3 regions of the Sphingomonas molluscorum genome follow, and region 3 is predicted to be linked to each of the others. Evidence: predicted binding sites of a transcription regulator. Region 3 holds the regulator's gene; each other region holds the start of a gene.
The links. The regulator LexA, encoded in region 3, represses DNA repair genes until DNA is damaged. The targets are predictions, from matches to a motif close to GTTCCNCNCTTGTTCT.
Positions count from the first base shown of each region.

Region 1: a site for LexA is predicted at 1,387-1,402, ahead of ABDZ92_RS04725 (ImuA family protein). Genes of this name have one in related genera too.
Region 2: a site for LexA is predicted at 2,967-2,982, ahead of ABDZ92_RS12925 (DUF6771 family protein). Genes of this name have one in related genera too.

Region 1 is NZ_BAAAEL010000002.1:51,277-56,239, forward strand. Features, by position in the region: gene ABDZ92_RS04715 (hypothetical protein) at 1-121, opposite strand, end outside; gene ABDZ92_RS04720 (hypothetical protein) at 462-1,277, shown strand; gene ABDZ92_RS04725 (ImuA family protein) at 1,433-2,164, shown strand; gene ABDZ92_RS04730 (DUF6504 family protein) at 2,085-3,641, shown strand; gene ABDZ92_RS04735 (error-prone DNA polymerase) at 3,638-4,963, shown strand, end outside.
Region 2 is NZ_BAAAEL010000012.1:34,257-39,219, reverse strand. Features, by position in the region: partial or broken gene ABDZ92_RS12940 (magnesium chelatase domain-containing protein) at 223-867, shown strand; gene ABDZ92_RS12935 (thermonuclease family protein) at 1,439-1,888, opposite strand; gene ABDZ92_RS12930 (hypothetical protein) at 1,945-2,352, opposite strand; gene ABDZ92_RS12925 (DUF6771 family protein) at 2,754-2,939, opposite strand; gene ABDZ92_RS12920 (hypothetical protein) at 3,206-3,367, shown strand; gene ABDZ92_RS12915 (hypothetical protein) at 3,373-3,672, shown strand; gene ABDZ92_RS12910 (hypothetical protein) at 3,666-3,836, opposite strand; gene ABDZ92_RS12905 (hypothetical protein) at 3,836-4,051, opposite strand; gene ABDZ92_RS12900 (hypothetical protein) at 4,100-4,963, opposite strand, start outside.
Region 3 is NZ_BAAAEL010000008.1:67,900-72,862, forward strand. Features, by position in the region: gene moaC (cyclic pyranopterin monophosphate synthase MoaC) at 1-258, shown strand, start outside; gene ABDZ92_RS09655 (molybdopterin molybdotransferase MoeA) at 255-1,433, shown strand; gene lexA (transcriptional repressor LexA) at 1,488-2,162, shown strand; gene ABDZ92_RS09665 (ComEC/Rec2 family competence protein) at 2,559-4,745, opposite strand; gene gltX (glutamate--tRNA ligase) at 4,786-4,963, shown strand, end outside.

The DNA.
Region 1 (4,963 bases), on a different contig from region 3:
CCAACGCCCGGCCCACCGAGTCATAATTGGCAGGCAGCGTGAGATCCGCACGCGCGATCGTATCGCCGCCCGTGAAGCGCTCCAGAATCTGCTCGGTCAAGCTTGACATCGGTGCTACCAAAATACGTCGTTTCCGACATGGAGATACGCTTCATGCAGATAATTTTCAAGGTGACGTTTGAGCTTGGGGCCAGCCATGCAGCCAGCGGGCGACCGGGAATTCGGAACGGTGCCCATTCCTGCGGGTTTAGGGGCCTCGCACGATCCTGGCCGGCCTGGGTTGCCAGTCGCCCGGACCGACCCAATGCCACCCCGATCCGCTGGGACCGCGGCGGCGCGCCAGCGCTATGACGCAGCGAGAAGAGCCTCTCTGGGAAGGCCGCAAGCCGCACTACACCGATCCACTGCGGGGCCGGCTGCCGGAGCTGGAACGCTGCATGATACGGCATCGCGCTTTGCAGATGATCCTGATCATCTACCATGCCGAAGAACTGAAGCGCGAGGTGCTCGAGATCGTCGCCGCCCAGCGAGACTGGAAGAATGCCGTCAACGACGAGGATCGCCCGGCCGAGGAGGAGGTGCCCGATCGCAAGAAGGTGAAGCGTGCATTCGATGCCCTTGTACGAGACGGCGTGCTGACCCCGGACGAGCGGCGCGAGATGGTCGATTTAATCGGCAGGCGGAACAGCATCGCGCACCATCTCGACCAGGTGACCGCTGACCTCAGCACCGACGCCTGGGTTCGCGACCACCTCGCGTACATGCCGGACCGGCAGGAGCACGACTATGAGGCGCTCGATCGCTTGGAGGCGATGCGCAGGCTTTTAGAGGAGCGCACCATCGCCCAACACTATGTCGGCGTGATGAGCATGCGGGGAATCCTTTTCGAGGCCACAGAGAAGGCACTGCGCGACGACATCAGGCGCCTCGATCGGAGAATTCGCAAGCTCGTCCGCGAGCGGCGGACTGCGATCCAGGCTTTGAACAAGGAGATGTCGATCGAAGCCACCGAGCTTGTCGGCGATTTCCATCCGCGCTGGCCCGAGAACCGCTACCATCGCGGCCGCCTGACACCGCGCGGCGTCGAGATTTGCTACCGGCTATTCGACATGGGCAAATCTGCCATGGCCGTCGCGCACATTATGGAATTGTCGCTTTCCTCTGCCCGCGCCCGCGAACGTCAATGGCGCACGCTGGGTGGTGAGACACGTCCGGTTCCACAGCTGGAAAGCATCCCAAAGGTGCATATCCCGGTTCGATACGAAGATATGCGCTGACGATTCGACGATGGCCGATAGCGGACGAGGATCTCGATCCCGCACGCACAGTTCACGGGGTTCTCTCCGCAGCGATGCGATGACCGCTTGACTCTGTACCGCTTTAACTAGAACATAAAGGGAACGCCTCAACCGCTTCCGAGTCTCATTATGTCATGCGCCAATCGACCGTCCTCGAAGATCTGCGTGCGCGTATCGCGCAGATCGAAGGCGTGGGCGCGCGCCATGAGGCGATCCCGTTCGGCTTAAGCGAGATCGACGATCGATTGCCGGGCGGCGGAATCGCCAACGGCGCGCTTCACGAGATCACCGGCAGCCCCGACCTTGCAGACGAAGCAAGCGCGACCACTTTCCTGGCCGGCATCCTTGCCCGGATCGAAGGCCCTGTCTTCTGGTGCCTGCGCTGGCGCGACCTGTTCGCGCCCGCCCTCCATCTTGCCGGGCTCCATCCCGACCGCGTCATCTATGTCGAGGCGGGCAACGACGCCAATGTGCTGCTCGCGATGGAGGAATGCCTCCGCCATGCGGGCGTTGCCGGCGTGGTCGGCGAGATCACCAAATATTCGACGACCGCCTCGAAGCGCCTGCAGCTTGCGGCGGAAGGCTCGGGCGTGCCGGCCTTTGTTTTTCGCCGCGCCGCAAAGCTCGAGGAAGTGGGCGAAGGCTCCGCCGCCATGACGCGCTGGCGGATCACGGCGTCGCCGAGCGAAGATCTGGGCATTCCCAGTCTCGGACGCGCCCGCTGGCACGTGGCGCTCGAGCGCGTACGCGGCGGCAACCCGCATAGCTGGATTGTGGAGGGGTGCGATGCGACGGGTCGTATCGGTCTTCCTGCCGCACTGGTCGACCGACCGGCTGCGGCGGAAGAGCGCCAAGTCGCCGCCTGACGGCGCGGCGTCTCCCAGCACCATTCCACTGATCACGGCGATACCCGATCATGGGCGGCGCATCGTCGCGTCCGTGGACGGCGCCGCGCGTTCGCTTGGCATTCGGGCAGGCATGACGATCACCAAGGCGCGCTCGTTCGCGCCGGAGTTCGAGGTGGTCGACGCCGATCCCGATGCCGATTTCGAAGGCCTGCGGCGGCTCACGCTCTGGGCCGGGCAGCGTTATTCGCCGGTCGTCGCGCCCGACCCGCCGGACGGAATCTGGCTCGACATCACCGGCTGCGCGCATTTGTTCACCAGCGAGCGGGCGCTGCTCAAGGATCTCCATCGGCGCGTTGCCGCATTCGGGCTCTCCGTCCAGATCGCGGTCGCCGACACCGCGGGCTGTGCGCATGCCGTCGCGCGCCACGTCCCTGCGGGGCGGCCGGTCACGATCGATCCGGGCAAGCATCGCGAGGCGCTGGCACTCCTGCCGATCGCATCGCTGCGCCTCGAGGCCGATGCCGTCGAAGGCTTGCGAAAGCTGGGCTTCGAACGGATCGAGCAGCTGATCGGAACGCCGCGCGGGCCGCTCGCCAAGCGGTTCGGCCGCAATCTGCATCGGCGCCTCGACCAGGCGCTGGGAACGCTGCCCGAGCCGATCGACCCGATCTTTCCCGACGCCCTCCCCCGCGCCCGTCGCCGTTTCGTCGAGCCGCTCGTGACCGCGGAGGCGTTCGGGCAGGTGATCCACGATCTCGTCGCGGACATCGTCGACCAGCTGAACAGGCTCGGCAAAGGTGCGCGAAGGCTCGACTGTTATTTCCACAGGGTCGATGCCCATAACCAGGCCATCCGCGTCGGGACGGCGGCGCCCTCGCGCGATGTCCCGCATCTCGCGAAACTCCTGTGCGCCAAGCTGGAGACCGTCGACCCCGGCCTCGGGATCGAGGCGATGACACTGGTGTCGCCGCTGGTGGAGCCGATGGCGGCTAGGCAGGGCGAAGGCCTCGAAAGCTTGACGCGCCGCGGCCCCGATCTGGCGTCCCTCGTCGATGCGCTAGCCAATCGCTTCGGCCAGAACAGCCTCTATCGCTCTGCCCCGCGCGCAAGCGCGATGCCGGAGCGATCGGTCAGCGCCGCCGCCGCACTGGCAGGCGCCAGCGGCGCGGCCTGGGACGACGATCTTCCCCGCCCCTGTCGCATGCTGACACCGCCCGAGGCGATCGACGTCACGGCCATGCTCCCCGACCATCCTCCCGCGATGTTCGTCTGGCGGCGCCAGCGCTTCCGGGTGACCCGAGCTGACGGACCGGAGCGGCTCCACGGCGAATGGTGGCGCGATGCCGGTCATGAAGCCGAGCGCCCCCACACCGTCCGCGACTATTACCAGGTCGAGACCGTGACGGGGGGGCGCTATTGGCTGTTCCGGCTTGGCGACGGCGAGAACCCCGCGACCGGTCCCATGCGCTGGTTCATCCATGGCGCCTTCGCATGAGCCACGCTGCGCCGGCTTATGTCGAGCTTCAGGTCACGACGCATTTCAGCTTCCTGAGAGGCGCGTCGTCGCCGGAGGAACTATTCGCGGCCGCCGCGCTGCTGGGGCTGCCGGCGCTGGGCGTCGTCGACCGCAATAGCGTCGCGGGGATCGTCCGGGCCTGGGATGCGGAGAAGACAACCGGCGTGCGCGCCATCATCGGGTGCCGTCTCGATCTGACCGATGGCACGGCGCTACTCGTCTATCCGACCGACCGCGCGGCCTATGGCCGGATGTGTCGCTTGCTCAGTGTCGGCAAGGCCCGCGCCGGCAAAGGGGCCTGCCATCTCGATTGGTCGGACATCGAGGAATGGAATGAAGGGCTGATCGCGATGCTGGCGCCCGACCGCGCCGATGCCGTGACGGAGGAAGCGCTCACCCGAACGCGCCGCATCTTCGGCGACCGAGCCTATATGGCCTTGTCGATCCGCCGCCGCCCGCGCGATGCCATCCGTCTGCGCGACCTGTCGGCGCTGGCGGCCGCCGCCCGCGTCCCCACCGTCGCGACAGGCGATGTCCTCTATCATTCGCCCGATCGCCGGTTGCTGCAGGACGTCGTTACCTGCATCCGCGAGAAATGCACGATCGATGAGTTGGGCGCCCGGCGCGAGAGGTTCGCGGACCGACACCTCAAGACTGCTGCGGAGATGGAGCGCCTGTTCAGGCGCTATCTGAAGGACAGTTCGCCCGTCGCGCGCAGCGTGCAATTGGCGTCGCGCTGCACCTTCAGTCTCGAACAACTCAAATACCAATATCCCGATGAGATCCAGGTGCCCGGGCGGACGCCGCAGGAGGAACTCGAGCGCCTCACCTGGGAGAAGGCACCACTTCGTTATCCGGAAGGGATCGACGGGAAGGTCCGGCAGCAACTCGAGCATGAGCTGAAACTCATCGCAGACCTCGACTATGCCCCCTATTTCCTGACCGTGCATTCGATCGTGGCCGAGGCGCGGCGGCGCGAGATCCTCTGCCAGGGCCGCGGTTCGGCCGCCAACAGCGCCGTCTGCTATGTGCTTGGGATCACCTCGATCGACCCGGTCCGATCCGAGCTGCTCTTCGAGCGTTTTGTCTCGGCCGAACGCCGCGAGCCGCCCGATATCGACGTCGATTTCGAGCATGAGCGGCGGGAAGAAGTGATCCAGTGGATCTATGAGACATATGGCCGGACGCGCAGCGCGCTGACCGCCGTCGTGACGCGCTACCGTGCGCGCGGCGCGGTCCGCGAAGTCGGCAAGGCACTGGGACTTTCCGAGGATATTACCGCCGGTCTGTCGTCATCGGTC
Region 2 (4,963 bases), on a different contig from region 3:
GAACGTCTACAATAACGGAAAAAGCCGCCCTGAACGGCGGCCGTGTGCCCGCAGCCCATAGGCAAGCCGCCCCTCCAAGTCAACGCGGCTGTGCCGGGACAGGATCGGGAACCGACCATCACCGGCTCGATGTGGGGCATGTGTGTTGTGAGGGCAAGACACGCTCGGCTGTTTTCCTTCCCCGGAAACCGGCTATGCAGTGGCGGGGGATAGGGGGGCAGCATGGTCGCGATCGTATCGACGGCGGCGTATCTCGGGCTGGAGGCGCGCGCGGTCGAGGCGCAGGTGCAATTGGCACCCGGCGTGCCGGCATTCGTCGTCGTCGGGCTGCCGGACAAGGCGGTGGGCGAAAGCCGCGAACGCGTCCGCGCCGCCATCGCCGCGATCGGCCTGTCGCTCCCGCCCAAGCGGATCACGGTCAACCTCTCCCCTGCGGACCTGCCCAAGGAGGGATCGCACTATGATCTCCCGATCGCGCTGGGGCTGTTGGCGGCGATGGGCGTCGTCGATGCGGAGACGCTGTCCGAATATCTGGTGGTGGGGGAACTCGGCCTGGACGGTCGTATCGCCGCCACGCCCGGGGTGCTGCTGGCGGCGCTCCACGCGTCGGAGCGCGGCCTGGGGTTGATCTGCCCGGCAGCGCAGGGCGCCGAAGCGGCGTGGGCGGGGGGCAGCATCTGCGCGGCGACCGACCTGATCGGTCTGCTCAACCACCTGAAAGGGACACAGTTGTTGCCCGAACCCGCACCGGGCGAGGCGGAGGAGCTGGTGCTCGGACCGGACCTGCGGCGGGTGAAGGGACAGGAAACCGCGAAGCGCGCGCTGGAGATCGCGGCGGCGGGCGGCCACAACCTGCTGATGGTGGGCAAGTCACAATCGCGGAATTCCAACCCGCATCCCGACGCGGCTATGCTCGCCATGGTGGATCAAGAGGTAGTGCGGGTGCTGCGCGAGCGGGGTGCGCCTTAGCTCAAATGAGAGTTGGACGATGAGTTCAAGCCGCGCGGGTCGGCATCCATCCGCATTGTTTCTCGACAGTAGGGATGGTTTGGGCATCCCCAAAACGTCCGTGCCGGGTTTCGCCCCCGCTTGGCTGTGCGCCTTACCATGGATCGTGAGCACTTCGGGCAAACCGGACGATCGGGATCGAGGGGTTGTAGAGGAGGTGCGGGCGGCATCCTTGGAGGCGTCGGAGCCTTAGTTCCGAAATCGGCTACCGCGATTCCGATGATCGCAGCGGGAGCGATCAGGAGCTTTGCCCAAGCGTCTCCTGAGCGATCCACGCCGCCGTGATGAGAGCACGCGCCTCTTGAGCCGATACTTGAGGAAGCCCAACCATCCCGACACGTCGTCGGTCCTGAGAAGTAGGACACCGCTGCCACCATCGCGACCCAAGAGCCGACGCCTGCGATCCAACCGCGCGCACTCATTCGGCGGCTCAGCCTATCACTTCGGCAGGGCAGGTGCGCGCTACCCGCAAACCATCGTCCCAATCGCTTCGATAGGACGCCTGCCCCTGTGATAACTGCCAGCACGACAAGTCGCCACGATCTCCCGCTACGGTCGCCAGTGTGCGCCCATAATGGTCGGTGCCTACTCGGTTGATGCGCAGCGTTCCCGTCATTGCGGAACGAAGGCTATGGGTAGAGGCGACCGGATCACCGGGCGCGCACTTGCGACCGGGGCGGCAGTGGCCGGTAAGCTCGGGCGCATCGATGCCAAGAAGCCTGATGCGCTCGTTGCCACAACGGATGGTGTCGCCGTCTGTGGTGCGGCAACCGGAGATGATCTCGCGTGTTGCCGTCGAGGCGGTCGGCTCAACCGTGGAGCCGATGCCGACGATAGCACCGATACACGCGGCACCTATTAGGATGGCGATCGGCGACAACCGCTTACGTCGTGATCCCGTCCTGTAGGCGTTCCGGCGACGTTTCGAGTTGCCGCTTAGCGTTTTGCGCACGCCACCTGAACCGCAGTGTGGGTGCTCGATCCTGCAACCAAGGGTGCCATGTCGCCGGGGTTGGGGGAGGGGCGTTCGGCATCCTCGCGCGTGTCGCCCTCGCCGACATAGCGAGCAAGCTGAGCGTCACAGTCAATCTCACGATTTGAATAGCTGGTGCCGGAGGTGCCAGTGCGTCGCGTAAGGGCAATGATGTGGCCGTTCTGCCCCGGTGTCACGCTAAGCAAGCTGTAGCGGGCGTTGGGATCGGCAGGAACGTCGAAGGCGGTTCCGTTCTCAACAGGAGGAGAGTCGTTCACGATCGGCGCTTCGGCGGTTGTGTTCTCAAATACCGGTTCAGCACTCGAACATGCCGCCAATGACAACGCCGCCAACATCACGAATGTGCGCATTGTGCCCTCCCTTTCCGGCAAGCTCGATCAACAAGCAGCCGAACGCAAGCGCCGTTATCGCTCAGAACGCCTTACCAGCGCGTCGCTTGCGCCATTCGTCTAAGCTGGTCGGCGCGCTGCCTTGGGGCAACGACGATCTCACGAAACGCGGCTTAGGGGGCGTTGGCTCGGGTGGCGGAGGATCGCCAACCAACCATTGGACTTCCGGGCCACGCGCCCCGCACTCGCACCGGAGGCGCTTAGCGAAGTGCGGCCATGAATCGGACCAACCGCGCTGGCGGAAGTAGCTCCCCAACTCATAGGGGGAGAATAGCGCTGCGTGCCCGCACTCCCGACAAACTGCTCGAACGGAGCCGCCTTGGTGTAGAAGCTCAGTTAGGCTCTTGATCCCTTGAACCACGTCACAGCGGAAGGGGAAGTTGCGCCGTGTCTACGGAAGCGGGCTTGTAGAGGGTGCTGTAGACGTGCCGCGCCATCTCGCGCCGCGCGTCCTCGCGAAGGCGTTCCTGCGGCATCGTGAGGCCGATCTTCGCCCAGCCCGGTGCGGTCGCAAGGGCCTCTGCGATGGTGTCTTGCTCGATGGTCATGGCGTCCGAATCTCCGTGCGCCCAGTTAGAACACAACGGGAACGCCCCTCAACCCCGGTGAGGCTTGCAAGGTTCAAAAAAAATTGCTCGGGCGCTCAACGCGCCATAATCCCGATCAGGTGGGATCAAACCCACAGAGGGGCACTGTTGCGTTCCGCCACCCCCCTCTTGACCTGCGATCCCTATTCGCGTCCTACAGCCCGGAGGGCTCAAGAATGCTCCACGATCTCCACCACCGATTTTGTTTTTCCGGTGGAGGAAGGTCCATGAAGCTCACCGAAATGATCTACAACACGGTCGTAGCTTTTGAGCCCAAGCGGCACCCGTGGTTCGCTCTGGCGGCTTTGGCGATGCTGCTCATGGCCTTCGTAGCCGTCTGCTACGCTGGTGGCGTCGGGGCGGGCGCGCTCGTCAAAGCGCTGCTGTGAGTGTCATGCGGCAGAAGCTCCAATTCCTCTCCGCAAACGCGGACCAATTCGCGATCGAGGTTAGGCTTGAGCGTGAAGCCACCGGCCCGATCACGCTGAGTGCCTTCTACCGTCCTGAGCAATTGGCCGATGCTGCCGAGCTTGAGACGATTGAAGAGGTCGCGGATGCGGTGGAGCGACGGGCGGCGGAGCATTTTGAACGATACCCGCTCCGTAGGATCGTTAGCAGCGGTGAGGAGCTACTTGGTATTCGCGAGCTTGGACGCTTCGCCGTGCCGGTTTCGTTCGCCGTGGGGGATCACTGACGCGGCCGCGTGACGCGGGCTTCAATCCAACTGAAAATCTGGATCGCCGTCCAAGCGATCGTGAACACTGCCGCGATCGGCGGCAACCAACTCGCCAGCGTCGCCACCGCGATTGCGCCGCTTATAACGTCCGCTGACGCCTTCACCGCCTCACCGCCAACCATTACTCGCCCTCGATCTGGGGCGTGGTTGCGCTCCAACTGCCCGCAAGCCCGCCAATGGCGATCTCGATAATGAGCGCCACCCGGTCGGCGTCGAGCGCTTCGCCGAGTAGGTGCGTAGCCAAGAGCGCGACAAGCGTTGCGACAAAGCGGCGGTGCGCGGCATCGCCGAGATAGGCGACAACCGCCTTCAAGCGGGATTTCAGGGGCGTGATCATCCCTTATTTAGGACGATCACCCCGCTGAGCCGCCTTATAGGCGGGGGCTTAGCTCCCCGGTCGATAAGGCCGGTTGTTGGTAGCTTGGTGAAACTTATACCAAGTCTGTCCCGCTTCGAGCGGCCCCTTAGCCGTCTCGCTGGTAAGGCGCTCCTGAAAGCGCTGCTCAGCGAGCGTGATGGCCTGCTCAAGGTCGGAACCGGACATGCCCATATCCTTGAGCAACGCGGGAGCCGCAAGCAACTGATCCATCGCTTGTCCGTCACGGCTCCCAACGGTGCCGTCCGGTAGCTTGAAGCTATCCCAACTCGGGGCCTTCACCGTCTGCTTGGTAGCAACCTCAGCGAAGTTTTGCGGAAGCTTCGAAACGTCGCCATTCGCCGCAATCATCTGATCCATCGTCCAAATGGGGGTGATATAATCAACGTCCTGAGCCGAGTTTACCAACGGGTTGTTGGTGCGCCCGATCGCGCGCTTGCGATGCGAGGCGAGCAACCAATCGATCACCGCCTTAGCCTTGGGCGAAGCATCGCGAAGCGCTTGGTTGAAGCCAAGGCGCTCGCCGACGTGAAGGCACTGAAGCCAATAACCAACCATGAAGTCATGGGTGTAGCAGCCATCACCGGGGGCAAGATAGTTCATCATACCGATGCCGAAGCGTGCCGCCGAAGCATACATCACCTTGTTCAAGTCAACCGCGCCATTCGTGAAAACATTCGTCGGCGGGTTCAGGAACCCCGGATTGCTCGCATAGTGCTGATCATAAAACGCCTCGAAGTCGAACACTACCCAATCGAGGATTTCCGCCTGAGTGTAGAGGCGCGGGCTATTGCGTGACGCGGTTTTCCAGCAAAGCGCGGCATGGCCGAACTTCCAAGCCATTTCGCGTTGAGCGTAGTTGCTGGCATCGTC
Region 3 (4,963 bases):
GACCTGGTACCGCTGTGCCATCCCCTGCCGCTCACCCGCGTGGTGCTGGACCTGACGATCGACGCGGACGGCATCGTTGCGACCGCGACCTGCGCGACGGACGGCAAGACCGGCGTGGAGATGGAGGCGCTGACCGCCGTATCGGTCGCGCTGCTCACCGTCTATGACATGGCCAAGGCGCTCGACCGCGGCATGGTGATCGACGGCGTTCGCCTGCTCGCCAAGTCGGGCGGCAAGTCCGGAGACTGGCAGGCGTGAGCCTGCTGCCGCTCGACGAGGCGCAGGCGCGGGTATTGGGCCTGGCCGCGCCGGTCGCCGTCGAGACGGTGCCGATCCGCGACGCCATCGGCCGCTGGGCAGCCGACGATCTGCCGGCGCTGCGCACCCAGCCCGAACGCGCACTGTCGTCGATGGACGGCTATGCGATCCGCTTCGCCGACCTGCCGGGACCGTGGGAGGTCATCGGGGAATCCGGGGCCGGGCGTCCGTTCGGCGGCCTGGTAGGAGCAGGCCAGGCGGCGCGCATCTTCACGGGGGCCGCATTGCCCGAGGGCGCCGACACGGTACTGGTGCAGGAAGAGGCAGCGCGCGAGAGCAGCCGTCTGATGCTGGCGGGCGAAGGGCCGCCGCGGCGCGGCAGCAGCGTGCGTGCGGCCGGGCTGGATTTCACCGCGGGCGAGCGGCTGCTGTCGGCCGGTGCGGCGATCACGCCGGCTGCGGCAGCGCTGCTGGCGGTGGGCGGGCACGGCATGGTTCCCGTCCGGCGCCGGGTGCGGGTGGCGATCGCGGCCACGGGGGACGAACTCGTGGCGCCGGGTTCCCCCCCCGACGCCGGGCTTCCGGAGTCCAACGGCGTGCTGCTGGCGGGCCTGCTCGGGCGGCTGCCCGTCGAACGGATCGACCTGGGAATCCTGCCGGACGACCTCTCCGCACTCACCGCCGCCTTCGCCGGGGTGGATGCCGATGTGCTGGTGACGACGGGGGGCGCCTCGGTCGGCGACCATGATCTGGTGCGGCCGGCGCTGGAGGCGGCAGGCGCGCGGATCGACTTCTGGCGCATCGCGATGCGGCCGGGAAAGCCGATGATGGCGGGCAGGCTCGGCGACGCCGTCGTGCTGGGGTTGCCGGGCAACCCGGTGTCCGCATTCGTGACAGCAACGCTGTTCCTGCTGCCGCTGGTGCGCACGCTCGCGGGCGCGGCCGATCCGCTGCCGCGGCGGCGGGTGGTGCCGCTCGGCGCGCCGCTGGCCGCGAACGACCGGAGGGCCGATCACCTGCGCGCGGAGCTGCGCGACGGGGTGGCTTTTCCCGCCCCCGCGCAGGACAGTTCCATGCTGCGCACGCTCGCCCGAGCCGACTGCCTGATCGTGCGTCCTCCCCATGCTGCCGCGGCAAACGCAGGCGACTCGGTGGAAATCCTGGATATCGGTTGACAGGGGGCGGCTCCGTTTCCTAAAGGTTCCATATCTGTTCCGACGGAGGACCGCATGCTCACGCGCAAGCAGCACGAGCTGATCTGCTTCATCGACGACCGGTTGAAGGAAACCGGCGTGTCCCCCTCGTTCGAGGAGATGAAGGAAGCGCTCGACCTCAAGTCGAAGTCGGGCGTGCATCGCCTGATCAGCGCGCTGGAGGAACGCCAGTTCATCCGTCGCCTGCCGAACCGCGCCCGCGCGCTTGAAGTGCTGCGGATGCCGGACCGGCCGGAAACGGCCAAGAAGGCGCCGGTCAAGACGGCGCCCGCCCGAAGCGCGCCGGTCGCGCCGCCCGCTCCCGCCAACGACGTCATCGAGATCCCGCTGCACGGCCGCATCGCTGCCGGCGTCCCGATCGAGGCGATGGAAGGCCAGCAGATGCTGCCGGTGCCGGCCGCGCTGCTGGGCTCGGGCGAGCATTATGCGCTGGAGGTCGCGGGCGACTCGATGGTCGAGGCCGGCATTCTCGACGGCGACTATGCGTTGGTCCGCCGCACCGATGCGGCGCGCGACGGCGAGATCGTGGTCGCGCTGATCGATGAGAACGAGGCGACACTGAAGTATTTCCGCCGCGAGGGCGCGATGATTCGCCTCGACCCGGCGAACCGCAGCTATGATCCGCAGCGCTATCGCCCGGATCAGGTGCGGGTGCAGGGGAAGCTTGCAGGACTGCTGCGCCGCTACTGAGGCGGACGCTGGGATCCTCCTATAGCCGGGTTGCGGCCATTGACGCGCCGCGACCCGGCTCATGTCGCTCTTCATTGCGCGTGTGGGCGCAGGGTGATGGCTCTCCAAAGGGGCATAGCGTGCGGCTCGTGGGAGTTCGCTCCGCGAGGGAGGTCGCCCGGCGCACATCATCCTGCCCGGCGGAGGCGGGACCCTCGCCATCGGAGCAGAGGTCGGATACGCCGAGTCCCTGCGTAGGCGGCGGCTCGGTTCCAAGCAGGACAACGACGTGCAGCACCCCAACCTGGGCTTCTGCCTCCGCAGGAGCATGCGTGGCAGGTGCCGTGGGAGAGGCTAGCAACCCCGGCCTTTGTCAGAATGACGAGGGCGGAGGTGGATAGCTGGCGCGGTGCGGCGTCAGGAATGCGGGCGGTGCCAGCCGCTCCTTCTGCGCCGCGGCCAGCGGTCTGCCACGGGCGCCGTTGTCGACGGGGTGATCCACGGGTGCTGATCCCCAGGGGCGCGGACGCGGCGCGCCTCGGGTGGATCGAAGCGGATGGCGACTCCGCCCGTTTGGGCGAGCACCGGTCGGTCGAGCCTAAGCCAGCGGGGCGTGCAGCCGCGCGGGAGGCGGCGTTCGCTGACGACGATGTCGGCGTCGCGGCATGCGGCGATCAGTTCGCGCACCGGAAGCAGGTAGCCGCTGCGCGTTGCGACGACGCGCCAGAGGCGGTCGGGGGCGGCAACATCGACGACGCAGACGTCGGCGGTGCAGCGGGCGTTAGGCTGCTCGGCGAGCGGGGGCAGTTCGCCTTCTACACCGCCCCCCTCCCCCAAGGTGCCCCGCACGTAGTCGCCTGCTCGGTCGCGGAGGATCGCCATGCCTCCCTCGGGCGTGCGGATGGCGAGGTGCCGGCCGTCGCTGGTGACGAGCAGGTCCGGCGCGGGCGTCTCGAGCGCCCACAGTGCCCCGGCCGCAAACGGTGCCAGCCCCAGCAGCCGGGTGCGCGTGCGCCATAGCGCCAGCCACAGCCCGCCTGCGACCATCAGCCCGAACGCTCCGCCCGGCATCGACGGCAGCGCCGCGACGGAGCCCGGGGCGGCTGCGACCGTGCGGGCGATCCAGAGCAGCAGCGACAGGGCGCGCTCGACCACCCACCAGGCCGGCGCGCCGAGGCCGAGGAGATCGAGCAGCAGTGCCAGCGCCTCCGCCGGCATGACGACAAAGGTGGTGAGCGGAATCGCGACGATGTTGGCGAGCGCCCCGTAAAGCCCGGCCTTGTGGAAGTGGAACAGGCCGATCGGCATCAGCACCGCCTCCACCGCGATGCCGGTCAGCAGCAGCGAGCCGAGCCCGCGCAGTAGCCGTCGCGGCAGGCTCTCGTCGCGCGCCTGGAACCACCGGCGGACTCGCGGGTGTTCGTGGAGCGCGACGATCGCGGTGACGGCGGCGAAGCTCAGTTGGAAGCTGGGACCGGCGAGCGACTCCGGAAGCAGCAACAGCACCAGAAAGGCCCCGGTCGCGACCAGCCGCAAGGTGATCGCCTCCCGCCCCATCGCCAGCGCCGCCAGCACCAGCAGGGCTGCGACGCAGGACCGGATGGTCGGCACTTCGGCCCCCGACAGCCAGGTATAGCCGATCGCCGCCAGCGCCGCGCCCGAGGCCGCCACCAGCGGCAGGCGCACTCGCAGCGCGAGCGCCGGCACCAGCGCCAGCAAGCGGAGCAACAGCAACATGGTCGCGCCCACCACAGCCGTGACGTGCAGGCCGCTGATCGACAGAAGGTGGGCGAGGCCCGCGCGGCGCATCGCCTCGTCCGCGTCCTCGCCGATGGCCCCCCGGTCTCCGGTCACCAGCGCGGCCGCGACTCCGCCCTCGCTGCCGGGCACCTGCTGCTGGATGTGGGCGGTCAGGCGGTTGCGCAGCCCAGCGCCGGGGGTGACCGCCGGCGTCACCACCTCGATCGGCGCGAAGCCACGGCCCGTCGCCCCAACGCGGTCGAACCACGCCACGCGGGTGAAGTCATAGGCGCCGGGTACGGCAGGCGGCGGCGGGGGCACGAGTCGCGCGCGCAGCCGCAGGACGGCACCGGGCCCCGCACCGACAGGAAGTGCTTCCTGCGGCACGTTGACCCGCACGATCGGCGGCAGCGTGGGCATGTCGACCGGCGCGAGCCGCAGCCGCACCAGCTCGCGCGCAGGCAGGGGCTCCACCCGCTCCACCCGCGCGGTGAAGGCGAAGACACCGGGCCGCGCCAGCACCGGCGCCGCAACGCGCTCGGCACGCCACCACACCAGCGCGCAGCCGAGCGCGGCGAGCAGCCCGGCACCCGCGACCATCCGGCCGAGCCGCCCGGCCGGCGGAAAGACGATGCCCGCTGCCCCGACTCCAAGCGCGCCGAGCAGGAACGCCATCCACGAGGAAACGTTGGGCAGCACGAACCAGGCGGCGATGCCCGTGCCGAGTGCCACGGGGATCCACAGCGGCAACTGGTCCCGCTCGGCTTCAAGCCACCGCTCGACCACATGCAAAAAATACACCCGCCGGTTGATTTGAAGCCTCGGAGGGGCCGTGCTAGGGGCGGGCGCGGCTGATGTGGCCATGATTGTTCGAGCTTGGGAGCAGGCGCAATTGCGCGCAAGTATGGATACCGGAACCTCGCCTGAAGGCGCAGTCGTCACGCGCTTCGCCCCTTCCCCCACGGGGTTCCTGCATATCGGCGGCGCGCGCACCGCATTGTTCAACTGGCTGTATGCCCGCCACCATGGCGGCAAGTTCCTGCTCCGCATCGAGGATACCGATCGCGCCCGTTCGACCGAGC